DNA from 3 places in the Gordonia sp. NPDC003504 genome. Region 1 is predicted to be linked to each of the others. Evidence: riboswitches for the same ligand, from Rfam matches in the RefSeq annotation. Region 1 holds a riboswitch; each other region holds the start of a gene.
The links. A riboswitch is a leader RNA that binds a small molecule or an ion and turns the genes downstream of it on or off. The one in region 1 is predicted to bind cobalamin.

Region 1 (7,828 bases):
GACCGGGCCGCCGGCAGCGAGCGCGCCGCGGACGCGCGCGACGCGATCGGTGAGGATGCCGGGGTCGGCGAGCAGGTCCGACATCGGCGTCCACGGAGTGATGGCATGGTCGGACGCGGCGTGCCGCGCAACGCCGAAGAAGGGGCCGAGTTCGTCCAGGTGGGTCACCGTGTGACGAGCGTATCGCGCCGGTCCTCACTCGGCCGCGCGTCATCCGACGGCATCATCCGGTTCATCAACGCGCCGAACACCATTCCGATCACCAGCCAGATCAACGCCTGATTGAGCAGTGAGTACCAGCGGAACTTCCACAACACGTCCGCGTCGAAGCCGGGGTAGGCGATCTGGCCGGGCGCGTAGGTCTTCCCGTCGATGGTGAGTGGCTTGTCGAGGATGTTGGTGATCGGCTGCGGCGTTTCCGTGGACGCCCGCGCGAAGCCGAATTCGCCGGCGTGGTCGACGTTCGCCTGCAGGTCGCCGAGCGAGGGCATCGCGGCCAGTGCGATACCGAACAGGACCAGGAAGCCGGCGCCCGCGACCAACACGGCTCGGTAGGTGCCGATCCGGGAGTGCAACATGTGCGCGACGTACACCGCGAGTCCGAGGAGGATCAACGAGATCGTCACCATCGCCAGGTACAACTGTCCGCGGGTCGCGATGGTGAAGTCGTGTCCGATGGCCGGCGGGTTGGCCGGGTACTTGACGAACGGGAGCAGGTAGATGCCGAGGAATCCGAAGCCGGCGATCAGCCAGGAAAGGTACTGCGCGCGGAGACCCGTTCGTCCCATCAGGACCAGGTAGGCGACCGCGATCAGGGCGCCCATCGCGACGGAGAAGCCGATGATCCCGGTGGCGATGCCCACCGTCGACTGGATGGATCGACTGAAGATCTCCGAGCCCTCGGCCTCGGTGGCCCGGCCCGCCGCCTGGTTGAGGGCATCGAGGACCTCGTCTCGCCCCGACTCGTAGTCGATCGCCGTGTTGATGACGGGTTCGGCAAAGATGCGGGCGAAGACGAAGCCCAGAATGCCGGCGATCAGACCGGCCAGGGCTCCGCGCCCGATGACGCGGAGTTCCAACATCGTTCAGCCGGCTCAGTGGCAGGGGAAGCCGAGGAAGTGGCGGGCGTCGTGCACCCACTCGTGGACGACCATCGTCTTGCCGAACACGGAGGTCATCCCCTCGTCGATGCCGATGAAGTAGTAGGCCAGCAAGGCCAGCAGGACGGTGATGCCGAGGATCAGGGCGACACGCCCGGCGGACAGCGCCTCGGGTGAGACCTGGACGCCGGCGCTCGGCTGTGCGACGTGTGAAGTCATCGGAACCTCCTGGGGTGATGCGCCCCGTCGATGGTGTGCAACTCGGTGACGGCGACGTGTCTGACTTGCCGGTGACGTATCGCGTGGGCGATACGTCGGGCTCACAGTGGCGCCACCGTCCCGGATTCTCACCGGGTTCCGTGCGCCGTCGCAGATGAGCACATCACCCGGAAGAGTGCAGGTCAAGACGGGTGTCCGGGATGTCTCGATAGTCCCGTGCGGAGGTGGCCGCATTGTCCGGATCGGCGCATCCCTCAGCAAAGAGATGAAATCTCCGATCTGTTCCTTGACGGTGACAGTGGCGGCTGACACAGTTGGGAGCTGAAACGTGTTCCACTGGTGCTCCCTACTTGTGAGGTGTGTCGATGTTCGAATGGTCAGAGGAAGATCTGATGGTGCGCGACGCCTTGCGCGCGTTCATCGACAAGGAGATCCGTCCGCACATCGACGAGCTCGAGACGGGGGTGCTGCCGCCCTATGACATCACTCGAAAGTTGTTGTCCACCTTCGGTGTCGACGCGACGGCCAAGGATGCGCTGGAAAAGGAGCTGGCCGCCGAGGCCGCCGGGGAGAAGCCGTCCGGCGGTGGCGGCGGAGGTGCCATGGCCGGCTCGATGTTCATGATCGTCAACATCGAACTGGCCGGTGTCTGCCTCGGGCTCGTCGGTTCCATGGGCGTCAGCATGGGGCTGACGGCCTCGACCATCCGCGGCAAGGGCACCCTCGCACAGAAGAAGCGCTGGCTGCCCGAATTGGTGACGATGGAGAAGGTGGGTGCGTGGGCGATCACCGAACCCGACTCGGGCTCGGATGCCCTCGGCGGCATGAAGACCACGGTGCGTCGCGACGGGGACGAGTACGTGCTCAACGGGCAGAAGACCTTCATCACCAACGGTCCCTACGCCGACACGATCGTCGTCTTCGCCAAACTCGACGACGGCTCGGACACCCCGATGCGGGAGCGCAAGGTGCTCTCCTTCGTCCTCGACAAGGGTATGGAGGGGCTGACCCAGGGCAAACCGTTCAAGAAGATGGGCATGGTGAGCTCGCCGACCGGTGAGTTGTTCTTCGACAATGTGCGCCTCGGTCGTGACCGGCTGCTCGGCGAGACCGAGGACACCGGCTCGGATTCGCGTGGCGCAGAAGGGGCAAAGGCCGGTTTCACCGCCGAGCGCATCGGCATCGCGGCGTTGGCGATGGGCATCATCAACGAATGTCTACGCGTGAGCATCGATTACGCGAAGACCCGCACGCTGTGGGGTCAGGAGATCGGGAGATTCCAGCTCATCCAGCTCAAGCTCGCCGAGATGGAGGTGGCCCGGATCAACGTGCAGAACATGCTCTTCAGTGCGATCGAGCGCACCAAGGCGGGCAAGCCGCCGAGCCTGGCCGAGGCGTCGGCGATGAAGCTGTATTCGTCCAAGGCCGCCACCGATGTGGCGATGGAGGCCGTGCAGCTGTTCGGCGGCAACGGCTACATGGCCGAGTATCGCGTGGAACAGCTTGCGCGCGACGCCAAGTCGCTGATGATCTACGCGGGCAGCAACGAGATCCAGGTGACCCACGTGGCCAAGGGGTTGCTGGCCTAGACGCGCCGCCGATACCGGCCTCGACGCCGGGCGTCGTCGAGGCCGGTATCTGTTGGTCTCAACCCCGAACACCCGGTCGCGCAACCACTGCGGCAAGCACCAGATTCAGTGGTCGCGGTGGCCAATGGTCGCGGTGGTGAACGGTCGCGGGGGCCGTGCCGCCGGCGGTGGCCCCATTCCGCTCAGGTCCCGGTCAACACCAGCACGATGAGGGCGATGTTGAGGACGACGATCATCACCGACGACAGGGCCGCGACGATGCGCAGTGGCCACCCGTCGGCGAACTCACCCATCAGTGACCGGTCGGCGGTGAGTCGTCCGAGCGGGATGATCGCGAAGGGGATGCCGAAACTCAGGACCACCTGGCTCATCACCAGTGCCCAGGTGGGATCGACGCCGAGGGCGAGCACCGCCAGGGCGGGAACCAGGGTGGCCAGCCGCCGGATCACCAGCGGGATACGTCTGTGCAACAGGCCGGCCATGATGGCCGCACCCGCCGACGATCCGACCGAGGTGGCGGCCAGTCCGCTGGCCAGCAGCCCGATCGCGAAGATGGTCGCCATGTGCGGTCCCATCGAATCGGCCACCGCGTGGTAGGCGCCCTCGATGGTGTCGGTGCCCTCCTTGCCGCGCAGATTCTGGGCCGCGAGCAGCAGCAGGGAGATGTTCACCGCGCCGGCGATGATCAGGGCGGTCACCACATCCCATCGGGTGGCACGCACCAGCAGCCGCCGTCGGGCCGGGGTCTTGGCGACGCCGTGCCGGTCGATCACCAGTGACGAGTGCACGTAGATGGCGTGCGGCATCACCGTCGCGCCGAGCATCGAGGCGGCCAGCAGCACGGTTTCGGGACCCTGCAGGCGGGGAACGAGACCGCCGACGACGTCGGACACCGGCGGCGGGTTCACCACGAGACCAGCCAGGAAGCCGACCACGATGATGGCCAGCATCGACAGGATGACGGTCTCGAAGACCCGTTGCTGGCGCGGGTTCTGCAGCAACAACACCACCGTGGAGACGACGCCGACGATGATGCCGCCGATCAGGAGGGGCAGATCGAAGAGCAACTGCAGGGCGATCGCGCCGCCGAGGACCTCGGCGAGGTCGGTGGCGATGGCGACGATCTCCGCCTGGGCCCAGTAGGCGAGGCGTCGGCGTTTACCGAGCCGTTCACCGAGCAGTCCGGGGAGGCTTTTGCCGGTGACGATGCCGAGCTTGGCCGACTGGTACTGGATGAGCATGGCGATGACGTTGGCGATCACCAGCACCCAGACGAGCAGGAATCCATAGCGGGCGCCCGCGGTGATGTTGGCGGCGACGTTGCCGGGGTCCACGTAGGCGACGGCGGCGACGAAGGCCGGGCCGAAGAGTGCGATCTGACGGAGCGACCGGTATCGACGCAGCCGGATCCGTCGTCGGGCCGCCGCGGTATCCGGTGCCTCGGAGGTGCGCGTGTCCACCTGATTCACCCGCTCAATCTGACACAGCCGCGGCTGATCATCAAATAAGGCGAAACCAAAAGTTCGGTGAGCCGAAAAACCGTGGCGGGTGTGTGAGCCGGATTCGTCACCGCAGGAGCCGCCAGATCCGATCCCGCGACATCGGTGTCTCGTGTGGTCGCACACCGATGGCCCGTCGGATCGCATTGGCCAGCGCCGGCGCCACCGGGTTGTACGGCGATTCGCTCATCGACTTGGCGCCGAACGGGCCGAGGTCGTCGGAGGTGTCGGCGAAGAACACCTCGGTATCGGGGATGTCGGCCATCTGCGGCACGCGGTAGGTACGCAATACCGGCGTCAGTACCGCGCCCTTGCCGTCGAGCATGATCTCCTCGTACAGGCTCGAGCCGATCGCCTGCGCGACGCCACCCTCCACCTGTCCGAGGCACTGTTCGGGGTTCATCACGGTGCCCGCGTCGGCGGCGTGGACGGACTGCATGATGACCACCGATCCGGTGTCGGTGTCGACGGCCACGCGGAATGCCTGCACGTTGAAGGCGATGGATCGCAGTTCGCCGTGTTCGGCGCCGGTCGCCACGGCGCGAGGCCCGCCAGGGCGTTCGATGCGGTGATCGGCGTCGACGGCGCCGATGAGTTCGGTGAAGGTGACCATCCGCTCCCCGACGAGCGCGCCGTCGGCGGTCAGCCGGACCTCGTCGGGTGTGACCGAGCACAACGCGGACGCGGTGCGCAGCAACACTTCTCGGAGTTCCAGCGCGGCGCCGTACACCGCCTTGCCCGCGACGGTGGTCCCCGCGGAGGCGAAGGCCCCGGTGTCGTAGCCGGCGGCATCGGTGTCGCCGTGATGGAGGTCGACGCGATCCACCGTCGTCGACATTGTCGTCGCGGTGATCTGGGCGTGCACGGTGGTGGTGCCGTTGCCGAACTCCGCCGTGCCGACCCCGACGTGATAGGTCCCGCCGGCGTCGACGGCGACGGTGACATCGGAGTGATGTCCGCGTGGGGCCATCGTCGCGATCGCCGCGAGGGCCATGCCCTCGCCGATCCGCCACGACTCTCCGGCCGGTGCGGTGACTCCGTTGCCCTTCGTCAACGCCGCTTGGGCGAGATCGAGGCACTGGTCGAGTCCGTAGCTGCCGTAGACCAGATCCTTCTCGGGTTCCGGGTGTGCGATCAACAGCGGATCACCTTGTGCCACAGCGTTGATCCGGCGCAGCTCGAACGGGTCGACACCGAGCCGCAGCGCGAGCTCGTCCATCGCACTCTCGATCGCGAAGATGACCTGCCCGAGGCCATAGCCACGGAAGGCCCCCGACGGCGGGTTGTTGGTGTAGACGACTTCGGCATCCACCCGTTTGACCGGGCAGGTGTACACCGAGACCGATTCGGCGCAGGCGTGGAACATCACCCCGATCGCGTGGTTGCCGTAGGCGCCGGTGTCGGAGAGCACGTCGACCTTCATGGCGGTCAGCCGCCCGGCGTCATCGGCGCCGAGATCCACAGACACCTCGAAGGGATGACGGTAGGTGGTGCGGGTCATCTCGTCGGTGCGGGTCATCTCGTAGCCGACCGGACGGCCGGTCCGCAGCACCGCGATCGCGACGAGATCCTCGGTGAGCAACTCCTGTTTCCCGCCGAATCCGCCGCCGACACGGGCGGCGACGACGCGGATCCGTTCCGGTGGGAGATCGAGGAGCAGGGCGAGTTCGTCACGCACCAGGAAGGGGACCTGGGTACTGGTCCGCAGGACGAGGCGGCCGTCGTCGTCGAGCCATCCGATGCTGCCGTGCGTCTCGAGCTGGGCGTGGCTCACTCGTGACGTCCGCCAGGTTCCGCCGACGGTGACCGGCGAACTGTGCAGTGCGGCATCCACATCACCGCCGAAACCGTCATGGAATGTGGCGATCACGTTGCGGTCGGCGTGCGCCACCCGGTCCGCCGGGGTGCGGTCCGGGTGGATGAGCGGGGCACCCGGCCGGCGGGCGTCGGACGGATCGAACACCGCGGGCAGGGGTTCGTAGGTCACGGTGATCCGGCGGCATGCCTCCTCGGCGGCCGTCGCGGTGTCGGCGACGACGGCCGCCACCCGTTGGCCGACGAACCGGACAACGGGATCGAGGACCAGGGTGTCGTCCGGATCGTCCTCGCGAAGGTCGTGCCGGGCAGTGGAAAACCGTCGGGTGGAGACGTTCTCGTGGGTGAGGATCAGATTCACGCCGTCGACGGCGGCCGCGTCGGTAACCTCGATCGAGGTGATCCGGGCATGCGCGTGCGGTGAGGTGAGCACCCGCAGGTACTGCATCCCCGGCACCTCGACGTCGAAGGTGTACGGTTCGGTGCCGGTGACGACGCGTTCGGCGGCAAGGGGATTCACCGAGGAGCCGACACCGGTGCCGGCCGGGCGGGCGGCCACCGAACTGGGGGCGTGCTCGCCGGTCACGCCTTCGTGAATCGCCGAACGAATCGCCCGATAACCCGTGCAGCGGCACAGGTTTCCCTTCATCCGCCGCGGGAGATCGTCGAGATCATCGGCTTTCAGCGTCGAGGCGGTGACGATCATTCCGGCAGTGCAGAATCCGCACTGGAAACCGAAGTTGTCGACGAAGGCTTCCTGCATCGGATGCAGGTCGCCCGGCTTGCCGAGTCCGGACACGGTCGTCACCGACGCGCCCTCGATGCGCTGGGCGGGATAGATACACGAATGCACCGGCGTCCCGTCGACCAGCACCGAGCAGGCCCCGCAGTCGCCGGCGTCGCAGCCCTTCTTCACCTCGAAGTGGGCGGCGTCGCGCAGGAACGTCCGGAGGCATTGGCCGGGTCGTGGTGTGGCGTCGGCAGATTCACCGTTGATCTCGAAGTGCATGGATCTCACCGTCCGCCGGTCGTGGGCTGCGTGCGGTCGCTCAGTTCGGCCCGGATCTGCTCGGCGAGCGTCCCGCTCACCCCGCGGCGCCAATCCGCAGAGCCGAGCGGATCGGTGTAATAGCCATCGGCGGAGTCGATGTCGGCGCGCAGAGTGGCCGCATCGGGAAGTATGGGATAGCGCAGCACCGTCGGCCACCCCGTCGCGGCGGTGATACCGAACACCGCGGTTCCGTCGTCATCGAGGCGCCCGGTGACCACGGCCGCGGAGCGACCCAGTTCGGCCAGGGCGATCTTGCGGAATCCGGTGAACCCGCGCAGCGCATGGCCGGGGATATCGATGGCACGCAATACTTCTCCCGACTCGAGTGTGTTGGTGCCGTTGCCGGTGACGAGGGTGGCGACCGGCACGGCACGCTCGGTGCCGTCTGGTTTCCAGATCAGTGCCACACCGTCGAGTGCGACGGCCAGCGACACCATCGACGCGGCGGCGAACGACCGGCAGATGTTGCCGCCGACGGTGGCAACGTTCCAGATCTTGAACGACGCCAACAAGGCGTTCGCGCACTGGGAGAAGAGCGGATGCGCATGCCACCCG
Region 2 (7,828 bases), on a different contig from region 1:
CCCCGGCGGTGATCCTGGTCTGTTCCGCGGGCCAGGTCACCGCACTCCACCTCGATCACGCGATCGGCGTGGGCGCGCAGATAGACCGCAGCGCCGACGTCTCCCCGAACGGCGTCTCGCACGCCCGCATGGTGTGCGGCACCGATGAAGACCGGATGACCGGGCACCCCCCGGAACCTCGCCCGCACCAACCGGTCCCGGCGGCCGTCGGCCACGTCGAGAATCCGGGCCACCACCTGACCGTCGACGTCGGCCACGTCAACAACATGTAAAACCACCGCCGCGACCTCCGGTCTCGCAGCCACGTCGGCGAGCACCGCCCTCACCGTTTCCGACAGCCCGTCAGACCACCGCGGAACCATCAGCCCTCGAGCCCCCAACGGGGGTTCGACCGTGGCCGCACCCATCGCGACGACCACCTCGTCACAGCCCCCATCACCGAGTGCACGAACCGCCGACTGAAGCCATTCACCTTGCTGCGCAAGAATTTTGGGCATCCCGTAGCGGCGTCCCGCACCCGCGGCGAGCACGGCTCCGACCACCACCTCCGGCATGGTTCCCATTGTGCGCCCGGGCCCGCCCGAGCGCCCGCGAACTGCCCGCCGGGCGATCCGGCTCCACGCCCGGTATATCCCTTTTACCTGATCGCAATATACGATCCGACGGTCGCGAAAAGGGTTGCGTGGGTCCACTATTGACCTGCTGTGCACCGGACATCCCCGGTCCACCGACGTCAGAAGTTCATATTCGCAGGGAGTCAGGCGATGTCCACCGATTCGGCCCCGGCCGCGGCACCGAAAAAGAAGAAGCGCGTCCACCCCGTCGACGAGGTGCCACCACCCGGCAAACTCGTCGCACTGGGCGCCCAGCACGTTGTTGCGTTCTATGCCGGGGCGGTATTGGTACCGCTGCTGATCGCCCGCGCGATCGGCCTCGACTCCGAGGCGCTGACCATGCTGATCACCGCCGACCTGTTCACCTGCGGTATCGCGTCGTTGCTGCAGTCGGTGGGTATCTGGAAGATCGGTGTCCGGCTGCCCCTGCTGCAGGGCATCACGTTTGCCACGCTGGCCCCGGTGATCCAGATCGCCAACCAGAACGGCGGCGGACGTGTCGGCCTGCAGACGGTGTACGGGGCGGTGATCGCGGCGGGTGTCTTCACCTTCCTCATCGCACCGTTCTTCGCCAAACTCATCCGTTTCCTCCCGCCCGTCGTGACCGGCACCCTGATCACGATCATCGGCATCTGCCTGATCCCGGTGGGCGCCGGTGACGCGGTCACCAACCCGAACGAGCATCTGAAGGACGCCGCCAACTGGCGGTGGGTCTGTTACGCCCTGGGCACCATCTTGCTGATCGTGTTGATGCAACGGTTCTTCCGCGGTTTCATGGCCACCATCGCCGTCCTCCTGGGCCTGGTGATCGGCACCTTCATCGCCTGGCTGTGCGGTGACGCGAGCTTCTCCTCGGTGGGCGAGGCCAACTGGCTGGGCTTCACCCCGCCCTTCGCATTCGGTTGGCCGCGTTGGGATATCGTCGCCATCGTCTCGATGATCGTGGTGTTGCTGGTGGTCGCGGTGGAGTCGACCGGCTCGATCTTCGCCACCGGCGAGATCGTCGGCAAACGCATCAAGGCCGACGACGTCGCCGCAGCGGTCCGCGCCGACGGTGTCGCCACCGTCATCGGTGGGTCGTTCAACTCGTTCCCCTACACCGCCTTCTCGGAGAACGTCGGTCTGGTGCGCCTGACCGGGGTGAAGAGCCGGTGGGTGGTGGCCTGCGCCGGTGTCATCATGATCATCCTCGGTCTGCTGCCCAAGCTGGCCAAGGTCGTCGAGTCGATTCCGGCCCCGGTGCTCGGCGGTGCCGCCCTCATCATGTTCGCAACCGTCGCGATCGTCGGAATCCAGACCCTGACGTCGGTGGACTTCACCGACCACCGCAACCTCATCATCGCCGCCACGTCCCTTGCCGTGGCCCTGTACGTGCAGTTCTCGCAGTCGTCGGTCCCCTCCCAGGTGATCGAGAAGAACGGCAGCATCACCGACGTCCCGGAACTGCCCGGTGTTGATCAGGCGATGCCCAACATGGTGTTGCAGATCCCGTTCTCCACCGGCATCACCATGGGTGCGATCTGCGCAATCCTGTTGAATCTCTTGTTCTTCCACGTCGGCGGCAAGGGTCCCGCGGTCGCCGGCAAGGGCTCGATCACCCTCGACGAGGTCAACACCATGTCGCGCGAGGAGTTCCGGGAGACCTTCGGCGAGGTTGTCCAGGGCGTCGACTGGGTGCTCGACCGCGCCTGGGAGCAGCGCCCGTTCGAGGACGTCCACGATCTGCGCAGCGCCTTCCAGGAGGGCATGCTCACCGGCAGCGACACCGAGCAGCTGGACCTGATCCGCGCGTTCCCCGACCTGGGTGCCGAGGACGAGGAGACCGGCGAACTCCGGGCCGCCGACCACAAGGGCCTGTCGCACCTGGAAGAGACCGAACACGAGAACGTGGTCAACCTCGCCAACGCCTACCAGGAGCATTTCGGCTTCCCGCTGGTGATCTGCGCACGTGAGACCGAGCGCTACGATCGAGTGCTGCGCAACGGCTGGGCGCGCATGGACAATTCCGAGACCTCGGAGAAGTCCTTTGCGTTGATCGAGATCGCCAAGATCGTCAACTACCGGTTCGACGACCTGGTCGCCGACGCCAACCCGTTGACGTCGGTGCGATTCGGCCGACAGCCCGAACTCTCCTAGGCTGGGGCAGTGCGACGAGTGGATTGGCGCGGTCTGCCCAGCTTCAACGACCTGTCCGAGCGGCAGGCGATCGGCACACTGTACGAGTGCTGCAGCTCGTCGATCTGGGCATTGCGCGTCGCCAAGGCACGGCCGTTCATCGATGACGAGGCGCTGCTGGAGTACGCCGACCTCATCCTCGCCGAACTCACCGAGGCCGATCTCGACGAGGCTCTGGCCGGCCATCCGCGCATCGGCGACCGCCCCGACAACGCTTCCTCACAGCGGGAGCAGTCGGGGGTCGCCGGCGCGGACCCGGCCGTCCTGGATGAGCTCAAGGAACTCAACAAGGCCTATGACGAGAAGTTCGGGCACGTCTACCTGGTGTTCGCCAACGGCAGACCGGCCGCGGAACTGCTGGCCATCCTCAAGGAACGCATCCGCAACGACGCCGCGACCGAACGGCGGGTGATGCGCATGGAGCTGGCGAAGATCAACCGCGCCCGGCTGCAGCGCATGCTCACCCCCGCCATCGAGTATGTTGACGACTGAACGTCGCACCGCACCCGGCGGCCCGACATCGCAAGGGAGCGAACACCGATGACCGGTCTGTCCACCCACGTCCTCGACGCGGTCTCGGGGTCGCCGGCCGTCGGTGTGGCGGTGTCCCTGCAGGACGCCGCCGGTGGCGAGGTGGCCGCCGGTATCACCGATTCGGATGGCCGGATCGGTCAGGTAAACACCGAACCCCTGATCCCGGGCATCTATCATCTGGTGTTCGACACCGGAAACTGGTTCGCCGACAACGACATCGACGGCTTCTATCCCGAGATCGACATCTGCTTCACCGTCGACGACCCGGATCGCCACTATCACGTTCCGGTGCTGCTGAGCCCGTTCGCCTACTCGACGTACCGCGGTAGCTGAGCACACCCCGTCCCCACTGACAGCGCTCACCACGACACTGACAGCGCCCTATCCCCCACTGACAGCGCCCTATCCCACACTGACAGCGCCCGGCACGACACTGACAGCGCCCGGCACCCGAGCGGGGGGCACTGTGCGCACCTCCGGTCCGGTCGACGCCGGGGCGTGTGTATCCTGGCCTGCGCAGTTGGTTCGCCACCCCGGGATGTCATGGAGCCCCTACACCCGGGTCGGCGTCGAAAGAGGGAATCCGGTGTGAATCCGGAACTGTCCCGCAGCGGTATGTCGGAACGACCGCCGTCACACGCACTGGGCGCAACGCCCGGGAAGCGACGGCCACTAGGAACCGGGTCAACGATGACCTGCCCGCCGACGAGTCCGAAGACCTGCCTGCTGTACCGGTCGCGCCGCGATCGGTGGATCGTCGCCTCGTGGACCGGGCGTTGGTCGGACAGGCAGCATCAGGCGAACCACTTCCCGTGGTTCGCCACGGGGCTTGATCGACCCACCCTGCAAAGGCGACGGACCGTCGGAAACCATTGCAGGAGCATCACACTCATGTCCGTGAGTACCACCAGCGGCTCTACTCCGAAAGCTGCACCGTTCACCACCACCGTCCTCGGTACGCCCCGTATCGGCCCGCGCCGCGAACTCAAGCGCGCCATCGAGGGCTACTGGGCCGGGCGCGTCGACGCAGACGATCTGGCCGCCGTCGGCGCCGGACTGCGCCGCGACACCTGGGCGCAACTCGCCTCGGCGGGCTTCGACTCGATTCCCGTCAACTCGTTCTCGTACTACGACCAGGTCCTCGACACCGCCGTCATGCTCGGCGCGCTGCCCGAGCGTTTCGCCGCGATCGACGATGCGCTGGACCGCTACTTCGCCGCCGCCCGTGGCACCGCCGAGTTGGCGCCGCTGGAGATGACCAAGTGGTTCGACACCAACTACCACTACATCGTTCCGGAGATCTCCGCGGACACCCGATTCTCGCTGCACCCGGAGAAGGTTCTCGCCGAACTCGCCGAGGCCCGTGACGCCGGCATCAATCCGCGACCGGTGATCGTCGGTCCGATCACCTTCCTCGCACTGTCCAAGACGGTCGGCGCCGACGACGCCGCGCCGCCGCTGGACCGCCTCAACGAGTTGCTCCCGCTCTACCTCGACCTCCTCGCCCGCCTCGCCGAGGCCGGAGCCGAGTGGGTGCAGATCGACGAGCCGATCCTGGTCACCGACGTCGCTCCCGAACTCCCGGCGCTGGCCGGCTCGGTCTACTCGACCCTCGCCCAGGCGGACTCTCGTCCGTCGATCCTGGTCGCCACCTACTTCGGCGACGCCCGCGAATCCCTCGGACCGCTGGCGTCCTCGGGTGTCGAGGCGGTGGCCGTCGACCTCGTCGAGGGCAGCATCGAATCGGTCGCCGACGTCCCCGGACTGGCGAATCTGCTGGTCGTGGCCGGTGTGGTCGACGGACGCAACATCTGGCGTACCGACCTGGAGAAGGCCCTGGGCACCCTGGCCACGCTGCTCGGCTCCACCGGGTCACTGGCGGTGTCCACCTCGTGCTCCACCCTGCACGTGCCGTACTCGCTGGAGCCGGAGACCGAGCTCGACGACAATCTGCGCGGATGGCTGGCCTTCGCCGCCGAGAAGTATCAGGAGGTCGCGGTCCTGTCCGACGCGCTGCGCCACGGTCGTGACGCGCAGGCCGATGCGTTCGCCACCTCTGCCGCCGCTTTGGCGACCCGCGACACCGACCCGCGCGTCCACAACCCGGCGGTCCGCGAGCGCCTCGCCGCCGTGACCGACGCCGACGCCACGCGCGGCGAGGCCACCGCCCGCCTGGCGGCGCAGAACGAACGACTCGGACTGCCGGTCCTGCCGACCACGACGATCGGCTCCTACCCGCAGACCTCGGCCATCCGTCTGGCCCGCGCCGCGCTGCGCTCCGGCGAGATCGACAACGCCGAGTACGAGCGACGGATGCGCGCCGAGATCGCCGATGTGATCGCGTTGCAGGAGAAGATCGGGCTCGACGTGCTCGTCCACGGCGAGCCGGAGCGCAACGACATGGTGCAGTACTTCGCCGAGCAACTCGACGGATTCTTCGCCACCGCCAACGGCTGGGTCCAGTCCTACGGCACCCGGTGCGTGCGCCCGCCGATCCTGTTCGGCGACGTGTCGCGTCCCACGCCGATGACCGTCGACTGGATCACCTACGCCCAGTCGCTGACCGGCAAGCCCGTGAAGGGCATGCTCACCGGCCCGGTCACCATCCTGGCGTGGTCCTTCGTGCGCAACGATCAGCCGCTGTCGGACTCCGCCGATCAGATCGCCCTGGCGATCCGGGACGAGACCGTTGATCTCGAACGCGCCGGAGTGGGCATCATCCAGGTCGACGAGCCGGCCCTGCGCGAACTGCTCCCCCTGCGCAACGCCGACAAGCAGGCGTATCTGGACTGGGCGGTCCGTGCGTTCCGTCTGTCGACCTCGGGTGTCGCCGACACGACACAGGTGCACACCCATCTGTGCTACTCGGAGTTCGGTGAGGTGATCGGGGCGATCGCCGACCTCGACGCCGACGTCACCTCCATCGAGGCGGCCCGGTCGAGCATGGAGGTGCTCGACGATCTCAACTCGGTCGGCTTCTCCAACGGTGTCGGTCCGGGCGTCTACGACATCCACTCTCCGCGTGTCCCGGACACCGGCGAGATCGAGACGTCGCTGCGCGCGGCCCTCAAGGCCGTTGGGCCGGAACGCCTCTGGGTCAACCCCGACTGCGGGCTCAAGACCCGCGGCAATGAGGAGGTCATCGCGTCGCTGACCAACCTGGTCGCGGCGGCCGCCGCCGTCCGGGCGGGCGCCGACGCCTGAGTCGACCCGCACAGCTCCGGCGCCGATCCATCACCCGCCCGTCGCGGGGGTGGATCGGCGTCGGACTTTCTTCTCCCCGATGCCTATATCCCTCTGCCGCCCACCACATCCGAGGGGCACACCCCGTAGCGGTTGCGGAACGCCGCGGCAAACCGGCCCGAATGCGTGAATCCCCACCGCAGCGCGACCTCGGTGACGGAATCGGCCGTCTCACCGGCCAATTCGTCGTGAACGCCACGTAACCGGATGTCGGTCAGGCACTCTCGGGGTGTCCTGCCGACGTACTCCTTGAAGCCCTCCTGCAGTCGGCGCACGCTCACCCCGGCCACCTCGGCCATGTCGGCCGCCGACCACGCCCGCGCCGGATCGGCACGGATCGCATCCAGTACCCGGGTGACGATCCGGGGCCGCACCGCCTGCCGGTCCGACGGCGATTCGGGAAGTGCCGCAACGAGAAACGCGTCGGTGAGCGACGTCGCCAGCTGTTCGGCGATCAACGGATTGGACAGCAACGGGTCGTCGCCGGGCTGACCGGCCACCGACCGCACCAGGCGGAACCAACTCGCCATCTCGGGCACACCGAGATCCAGCTGATCCGGGATCACCACGTCGGTGTCGCCGGCCACGCGGATCGCCTCGCGGTGCACGAAGTCCCGATCGATCTTGACTCCCACGATCGTGCAGTCATCGGACCAGCGGGTGATGTCGACCGGCGTATCCGGCGGGTTCACCGTCGCATAGCCGCTCGTCGACACCACCGTTCGGCCGTGCACAGCGGTCTCGAGCATCCCTCCGAGCGGCACGTTGATCCCGTACGCCCCGGGATGGTCACTGCGGATGGCCACCTCGGCCCCCCAACCGATCCGAGCGATCCGCAACGGACCGACCACCGTCACGTTCACGTCGGCCTCGGTGGCCACACTCCCCGCGTCGAGGGGCGTCAGTTCGTGCGGGAAGTACGCATCCGACACGGCGTCGCGGGCCGCATCCCACTCGGGCGTACCCGGCACCTGGATATGGTCCACCGAACCCATGTTCTGACACCTCCTCGGACCGGGGGACGCGGCTCCGACTGAGAGATCCCGACGCGCTTTTCGGATGGACACCGCGCAGATCGGATCGCCAACGTCTTCTCGGTCGCCTTATGTTCTACATCACATTCGGCCCGAGAGGAAAGGCGAAGCACATGGAGAAGAAAGCGCTTCAGAACGTTTTCGGCCAGTTCGCGAGCGGCGTCACCGTCATCACCTGCACCAACGCCGACGGCGAACCGCACGGCGCCACGGTGACCGCGTTCACCG
Region 3 (7,828 bases), on a different contig from region 1:
CCGCCTCACCGAGGTGGCCGAGGTCATCTGCCCGCTGCTGCCGCGGGACTTCCACGGCGTCGGGGGTGCCTACGATCATTTCGAGCAGCTCTCCGACCAACAGGTGCGGACGTCCTTGGCTCAGGCCGCGCAGGCCTGAGCGACCGCCCGAGGATCCCGGTGACGACCGCGCGCGGCTCGTTTCGAAAGTGATCAGATCAGATTCGGACATGACGGTTGTCCTCGTCTTCGCGCGGGTATCGGTCGGATGTGACGGGGCTACCGTACGTGCGCAGACGGCCACAATCGACGATTGTCGGGAATGGTCATCGAATCGTAAAAAATGAAGGTAGAGAGTCGCTTTTGCGAACAAGAAGGAACGGCGCCGATGGCTCGACGAGGAGTGAGAGAACCGCGGATCTCCGGGGCACTGTGGCAGACGGGCATGGCCGGGTAGGCTAAGTGGAGTCCGCACCTCCGGTAGCCGCGGCGGATGGCCGGCAATCGACGGAATCCGACGTGGCACCGAGCCACCTCGACGCAAGCGAGTCGTGAATGTCCTCCTCCGCATCGCCGCAGAACTCAGCACCTGAGAACTCGCCACACCAGAACTCGGTGCCCCCTGCCGAACCCGACCCACGGCGCTGGAAAGCGTTGGTGTTCATCTGCATCGCGCAGTTGATGGTCGTGCTCGACGGCACCGTCGTCTAGATCGCCCTGCCCGATGCCAAGGTCGATCTCGGTATCACCACGGCCAACCAGCAGTGGGTGATCACCGCCTACGCCCTGGCATTCGGTGGTTTGTTGCTCTTCGGTGGCCGCATCGCCGATCTGTGGGGGCGTCGTCGGGCGTTGATGGTCGGCCTGGTCGGATTCGCCGCCGCCTCAGCACTCGGTGGTGCCGCGGTGAACGAGGCCATGCTGTTCGGTGCGCGGGCGTTGCAGGGTGCGTTCGGTGCGCTGCTGGCCCCCGCTGCACTGTCGTTGTTGACGGTGACGTTCACGTCGCCGAAGGAGCGCGCGCGAGCGTTCGGCATCTTCGGCGCCATCGCCGGTGGCGGCGCCGCGATCGGGCTGTTGCTCGGTGGGCTGCTGACCCAGGTCCTCGATTGGCGCTGGACCATGTACATCAACGTGGTGTTCGCCGCAATTGCGCTGTTCGGTGCCATCGTCGAAATCAAGGAACCGGCCCGTGCCCACGACCACGCCCCGGGTCTCGACATCCTCGGAGTGATCCTCGGCGGCAGCGGCCTGGCCCTCGTCGTCTACGGATTCAGCCGAGCGGCCGAAGAGGGTTGGGGTGACACCGGCACGGTCACCTGCCTGGTCGCGGCAGTCGTCCTGCTGGTGGCCTTTGTGGCCTGGCAGGCCCGCAGCCCGCACCCGCTCCTGCCGCTGCGGGTCGTCGCCGACCGCGCCCGCGGTGGCGCCTACCTCAGCGTCGCACTGGCGACGACCGCGATGTTCGGCTCCTTCCTGTTCCTCACGCTCTATATGCAAGTGGTGCACCACTATTCACCGCTGAGTGCGGGCGTGGCCTTCCTGCCGATGGTATTCGGGATGCTGCTGGGCTCCACCCAGATCGCGGCCCGGCTGATCACCCGGGTACCCCCGCGATTCCTCATCGTCCCCGGTGCACTCCTCGCCTCCTGCGGCATGCTGCTGCTCAGTCAGATCTCGGCCGAGTCGACGCGCTACTGGACCGTGGTGTTCCCGGCGTTGTTGGTCCTCGGCATGGGGATGGGCACGGTCTTCATGACGTCGATCAACCTCGCCACCTACGGCGTCGAACCGCGTGACGCGGGCGTGGCTTCGGCGATGGTCAACACCTCGCAGCAGGTCGGCGGTGCCATCGGTACCGCACTGTTGAACACCATCGCCGCCACCGCCGCCGCCTCGTACGTGACCGGCCACCTGTCGTCGATTCACGGTCCCGCAGACATGGCGACCGTGCAAGCACAGGCAATGGTCCACGGGCAGAGTACGGGCTTCTACGTGGCCGCGGCGATCCTGGCCTCCGTCGCGGTGGTCGCGGGTGTGCTCATCAACGTGCGGTGGCCGATCGGAGAAGCGCACGGGCCTGCGACCGAGGTCGCCCTCGACGGCGCCGCGGGTATGTAGTGCACCGTGAGTGGCGTCAGCCGGGGTCCCGGACGACGAGAGGTGACGAGGCGCCCCGGGGCGGTGCGACTGCGCTTCTGCGACGCGGCGTGATCGACCCGGGTCGGCGTCGAATGTCCGGCCCGCCCAGGTGACTTGCGGTTGGGCTCTGCCCCGAACCGGTCATCACTGACATTCAGCAACGGCTCCGAGACGGCGTGTCTTCTCGCGAAAGATCCGGCGCACCATCGCGAAGCCGGCACCCCAGCTGGATCGACAGCATGACAAAGAGCAGCCCGGGCCGACGGTGACGGTGAGCGAGCTGACAGATCGCCTTAGCCGGCTCGGGAGGGGATTTGTGCGCCGGCGGTGTCGGCCGGGATAGTTGTCGAATGCGATTCTCCGTCCACCATGTGGCGATCAGTGTGGCGTCGATCGAGAGGTCGACTCGGTTCTACGCACAGTTCGGCTTCCGGGAGGTGCTGCGGTACGACGCTCCCGACGCATCCATGTCGGTCTCCCACCTGCGCCTCGACGGGGTGATTCTCGAGTTGTTCACCTTCGCCGCATCGCAACCGCTGCCGCAAGCGGCCCGCGAACTGATCACCGATCTCCCCAAGATCGGAGTGAAGCACTTTGGTCTGCAAGTGGATTCCGTCGACGAATGCCTACGCGACTTCACCGAGCGCGGTCTGTGTCCGGCCTCGACCACCATCACCGAGGGGCGCACCGGCGTGCGGTACTTCTTCATCACCGACCCAGACGGGATACTCGTGGAGTTCCTTCAAGACGACCGCGTCCTCGACTGAACTGTTGCCGCACTGGGTGATCGATGGTCCGGCGGGTGATTGACGATCGCCAGGGCGCACGCTGGATTTGTAGGAACGGAATTCGTCCTCACATCGCGGCGAAGGTGACGAACTCCGAGGTACAGACCGGAGTGAAGCCGGCTGGATGGGAGGGCGGGTGACGGTACCGGGGGCGTCGGGGTCGGTGGTGGTCATGATGGCGTCCTCTCGGCTTGGCGATCCCGTTACGACACCCGGTGCCCCAACACCACCCGCAGGGGTATTCGCCGAGGTGGCCCCGAGTGATCGGTAGGCCGAGCCGGCAACGATCACATCGGATTCGGTTGCCGAAGCCCGCGTACCGAAAGGTCCCGGTGGCGACGTAGTCGGAGAACGAATGACTCAGTAGGTCAGCCAGTCGTTGCCGCCGAGTCCGAGTCGCCTGACGTCCAGTGTCGGCGTGATCCGGGACTGCGGAGCGAGGTCGTGGGCCTCGAAGACCTTACGCAGGATTTCCGCGGAATCGATGTTCAGGGGACTCGACACCCACATGGCGTAGGGGAGATTGATGAAGCGGTTTTCCTTGACGGCGCGGAGGTTTCGGCTTGCCGGGTTGCTGCGCAGCGCCGCGATCTTCTCCTCGACGGACTGTCCGGGATAATCGACGAACGCGATCACATCGGGGTCGGCGGTCGCCACACGCTCCCAGCTGACGGTGGTCCAGGTGTCCTGCACATCCTCGGTGGCGTTGCGCGCACCGGCGGCGTCGATGATTCCCTGAGGGCCACCGAAGGACCCGGACGAGAAGACCGTGTCGGTGCCGCTGTCGAACAGGAAGACGGTGGGCTTGTCAGTGGGCTGCGGGGCCGCGCGAAGCGCCTGAAGGCGGGTCTGGACATCGTCGGCAGCCTGTGCGCCGACATCGGCGTTGGCGGTGATGGTCCCGATGTTGCGGAGGTCGGTATCGAGTGCGACCCAGGGATCCATTGTGCCGCGTGCACTCTCGCCGTTGACCTGACGGCATGCCTCGGACAGTTGATAGACATCGATGCCGTGCTGGGCGAGGATCTCGGGCGTGATGCCACGGGATTCACTCATGCCGTAGTTGTATCCGGCGTAGAGCACCTGCGGCCTCGCTCCGACGATGTTCTCCAATGTCGGTTGCTCGGGCGCCACCTGCTTGAGTTCGTCGACCTGAGCGCCGTACTCGAGTCGCAGCACGTCGGCGTCGCGTGCCATCGAACTCACTGCCACGATCTGGTCCGCAGCGCCCGCGGCCAGGGAGATGGCGATCATGCCACCGTCATTGACGAAGAGGCGCTCGAGTGGCTGGTCGTAGGTGACATCCTCACCACAATTGGTGACGGTGACTGTGTCAGCAGATGCGCCGGTCTCGGTGTCGGAGCCACACGCGGTGAGCCCCAATACCAGTGCGGTGACGGCGAGGCCTACGGCGGGAATATGGCGCTGGGCGGTAATCATCTGAGTTGTCATCCTTGATCGGTGTCGTCGGCGGATTCTGCATCGGTGAGCAGCAGGTGGGGTTTTCCGGTTCGGGGGTGGTGCACGACGTCGCCGTGCACTGAGAAGACGGTGCGCAGCAGTTCGGAGTCGAGGACCTCTGTCGGTGTGCCGACGGCGACGATGCCGCCGTCGGCGATGACGGCGACCTGATCGAAATGCCGCAGCACCAGGTCGAGGTCGTGCATGGCGGCGACGATGGTGGCGTCGAGTTCGTCGAGAATGCGCATCAGACGAAGTCGCCACGCGGCGTCGAGGTGGTTGGTCGGTTCGTCGAGGACAAGAATCGGCGTGTCCTGCGCGAGCGCTCGGGCGAGCACCACACGATGACGTTCGCCGCCGGATAGCTGTGTGCACGATCGTTGTTCAGCGCCTGCGAGCCCAACCGTTTGCAGTGCGCGAGTGATGATCTCACGCTCGGCGTCTCCGGCGGGGGCCCACGGGCTGCGGTGCGGCGTCCGTCCCAGTCCCACGGCTTCGGTCAGTGTGAGTTCGGCCGAGGGCTGCTCCTCCTGGCCGACGACGGCGACCATACGCGCTCGCTGCCGTGGACGCATCGCGTGCAGGTCGTCGGCACCGAGACGGACGGTCCCGGCCGCCGGTGCCTCGAGTCCGGCGAGTACCCGCAGCAGGGTGGTCTTGCCGGCGCCGTTCGGACCGATGAGGGCCAGGCGCGTCGCCGCCGGAACCGACACATGGACGCCAGAGACGATGACTCGGCCGCCGCGTCGGCATTCGACACCGCACGCGGTCAGCGACACCTCAGGGGCTGCGATGGCCGCCGGGACGCTCATCCGCCACTACCGAAGGAGTACCGACGACGACCCATGAGGTAGAGGAATACCGGGGCACCGATGAGTCCGGTGACGATGCCCAACGGCATCTCCCGCGGTGCGGCCGCCACCCGGGAGATGACGTCCACCCACACCAGGAACAGCGCTCCGCCGCACACGGCGACCGGCAGCATCGCGCGATGCGTGGCCCCCACCAGCATGCGGGCCGCGTGGGGAATGATCAGGCCCACGAACCCGATTCCACCCGACACGGCCACGAGTACGCCGACCAGCACGCCCTGGACCACGAACAAGCCGGTGCGCAGCGCGGCGACGGGTACGCCCAGAGAGGAAGCGGTGTCATTGCCCGTCGCGTAGGCATCAAGCCAGGAATGGATCAGGAGCATGCCGAGCAATGTGGTCAGCACGACCACTCCGGCCAGCGGGACCTTTGCCCAGGTCGCCCCGGCGACACTGCCCAGCATCCAGAACATCACCCCCTCTGCGGCCTGCGGGTCGCCGGCGGAGAAGACCATCAGCGACGACAACGACATGAACGCCGACGACAACACGACTCCGGACAGGATCAGCCGGATCGGAGTCAGCCCGCCCTGGGCCAACGCAACGGAGTACACGGTCACGGTGGCGACCAGCGCTCCGATGAGTGCGCCGCCGGTCAGCGCCCAGATCCCCAGTCCGGCAAGGGCTCCCATCGTCAGTACCGCGGTTGCGCCGACGGCGGCTCCGGCGGAGACACCCAGCAGGTACGGCTCCGCGAGCGGATTGCGCACCAGCACCTGCATCACGGCGCCGGCCAGGGCGAGTCCGGCCCCGACGATCGCGGCCAGGATCGAGCGGGGCAGACGCAGATCCCACACGATCACCGAGTAGGCGGCGTCGACCTCGTTGCCGGTGAACCTGCCGATGACGGTCTGCCACACCTCGGAGATCGGGATGTGTTCGGCCCCGAATGCCACCGACGTCACGAGGCTGAGGCAGGTCAGTGCTGCGAGGACTCCGGTGAGCGCGAGCGGCGGTAGGCGCCGGGCGGCTGGGCCAACCGGAGTGCGGGCGGTGAAGCGGGTCCTGATCCTCGGCGCCGTCACGAGTGAAAATCGTTCCGGCAGCGATGGTGTGAGATGCCGGGAAGGTACACGTCTACCTCGGTGTGTCGGGGTACCTGTGCGCGAGGTACGCGATGGACTCATCGGTGGAACGGCAGGTATCGGACTCGGGAACACCCTCGCGGTCACTCGTGTGATGCCGTGAGGTGAAACCCACACCGTTGCGCGCCAGTCCCGGAGTCGCACCGGGTTCCCTGGCATCCAGCTCTCGGGATGCGAACCGTTCTCGCTGACAGAGCGTAGCAAGTCGGTTTTGTCTCATTGTTCGGGTGGGTTGCTGAGGGCGACGCTGACGTGGCGACCGATGCCGGGGTGAGGTTGCCAGGGTGGGGTGGAACCGGAGTGGACATCAGCACGATGTTCACCGAGCAGGCACTGTCACGCGCCGTCGAGCTCGGCGTCGTCGATCTGCACTGTCACGCTGTGCGTGTCACGTCCGAGAGCGCGCGGCGCGGGGATGGCTCGGCCGCGCGCTCCGGGTATCCGATCCGGAGCGACACCAGACCTTCGTCCTGGGGAATGCCGATCACGTGGCTCCATTGCGGGCCGTATTCGTCCGGCTGTCGCAAGGCCGCGTCACGGGCGATGCGTTCGGTGATCTGGTTCATGTGCTGCATCGCGATTCCCTGTGCGGTCGCGGCGAGATGGATGTGTTGGATCAATCGGCCGCCGGCCAGGCGTGATTGTGGGTTGGCAACGTCGGGAACGCGAATGATGCCGTAAGCGGTGGCGGTGGCGGTGTGTACGTCGCGAGTGCTCTTGAGCCAGAACGCATCCCCGCTGCTCCGTGATTGTGCGGGAAGGACCTTGGCCGCAGCCAGCATGGCGGGAGCCATCCCCTGGCCGTCAAGAGTCAGTCCGTCACGGTGGCGGTCGATGTCGCTGCGGTCGTTGCGAAACCACGCGAACGACTCTTCGGACATCGGAGTGTCGTCGATGATCGACTGCGTCGCGCGGACCTACATTTCGCCGAGGGCACGTCTGCGGTCGGTGTCGGTGATCCATACGACATCGGGCGTCGGTTCACCGAGTCCCGGGGAGTCCGAGGTCAGTGTGGACAGCGCGGTCTCCGACACCGATCGGGAGGCGTACGGGCCGCGATTCGAATGGCGCAGACCGATTGCTTCGGCAAGCGCCCTGTCCTGCGTGCTGGGCACGACCCCCGGCTGCAGTGCGAGATGGGCGATGTGGCCGGCGTTGGCGTCGGGGAGTGGGGTGACCTCGGCGACGAGTCCGCGGGCACGTGCCGCGATTGCCATGTTCTCGATCGCGCAACCGAATCCGACCATACGTTCGCGGCCGTCGGAATCCATGATCGGCATCGCGCGAGTGGGATCGGCGTACAGGTCGATGCTGTCGGTGCCGACGACAAACGTCCACGGCTGGATGTTGTGGGGATTGGCGGCGAGGACTCCGGCGGCGACGATTCCGCCGACCCCTCGCTCGGATTGCCACTGCGTCCACAGGTCATACGGTGTGCCCTCGCCGGAGTCGAAGACACCGTTGGTCGCCGCGCGGATACCCACCGCCCCGCTGCCCACCA

Region 2: linked by a shared signal. The riboswitch ahead of metE (5-methyltetrahydropteroyltriglutamate--homocysteine S-methyltransferase) and the one ahead of ACWDPV_RS23930 (CbtB-domain containing protein) in region 1 are both predicted to bind cobalamin.
Region 3: linked by a shared signal. The riboswitch ahead of ACWDPV_RS17170 (FecCD family ABC transporter permease) and the one ahead of ACWDPV_RS23930 (CbtB-domain containing protein) in region 1 are both predicted to bind cobalamin.

What each region holds. Positions count from the first base shown of each region.
Region 1 is NZ_JBSFPC010000026.1:12,701-20,528, reverse strand. It holds gene ACWDPV_RS23940 ((2Fe-2S)-binding protein) at 1-168, opposite strand, end outside; gene ACWDPV_RS23935 (CbtA family protein) at 165-1,082, opposite strand; gene ACWDPV_RS23930 (CbtB-domain containing protein) at 1,095-1,319, opposite strand; cobalamin riboswitch at 1,353-1,484, opposite strand; gene ACWDPV_RS23925 (acyl-CoA dehydrogenase family protein) at 1,685-2,908, shown strand; gene ACWDPV_RS23920 (Nramp family divalent metal transporter) at 3,091-4,377, opposite strand; gene ACWDPV_RS23915 (molybdopterin-dependent oxidoreductase) at 4,475-7,231, opposite strand; gene ACWDPV_RS23910 (FAD binding domain-containing protein) at 7,237-7,828, opposite strand, start outside.
Region 2 is NZ_JBSFPC010000023.1:6,471-14,298, reverse strand. It holds gene ACWDPV_RS23510 (nucleotidyltransferase family protein) at 1-563, opposite strand, end outside; gene ACWDPV_RS23505 (solute carrier family 23 protein) at 765-2,750, shown strand; gene uraD (2-oxo-4-hydroxy-4-carboxy-5-ureidoimidazoline decarboxylase) at 2,760-3,281, shown strand; gene uraH (hydroxyisourate hydrolase) at 3,330-3,656, shown strand; cobalamin riboswitch at 3,828-4,064, shown strand; gene metE (5-methyltetrahydropteroyltriglutamate--homocysteine S-methyltransferase) at 4,215-6,527, shown strand; gene ACWDPV_RS23485 (AraC family transcriptional regulator) at 6,611-7,561, opposite strand; gene ACWDPV_RS23480 (flavin reductase family protein) at 7,714-7,828, shown strand, end outside.
Region 3 is NZ_JBSFPC010000009.1:129,061-136,888, forward strand. It holds gene ACWDPV_RS17140 (phosphoribosyltransferase) at 1-139, shown strand, start outside; gene ACWDPV_RS17145 (hypothetical protein) at 535-690, shown strand; gene ACWDPV_RS17150 (MFS transporter) at 691-2,100, shown strand; gene ACWDPV_RS17155 (VOC family protein) at 2,472-2,888, shown strand; gene ACWDPV_RS17160 (ABC transporter substrate-binding protein) at 3,270-4,349, opposite strand; gene ACWDPV_RS17165 (ABC transporter ATP-binding protein) at 4,358-5,182, opposite strand; gene ACWDPV_RS17170 (FecCD family ABC transporter permease) at 5,179-6,165, opposite strand; cobalamin riboswitch at 6,362-6,525, opposite strand; gene ACWDPV_RS17175 (hypothetical protein) at 6,702-7,109, opposite strand; gene ACWDPV_RS17180 (hypothetical protein) at 7,245-7,828, opposite strand, start outside.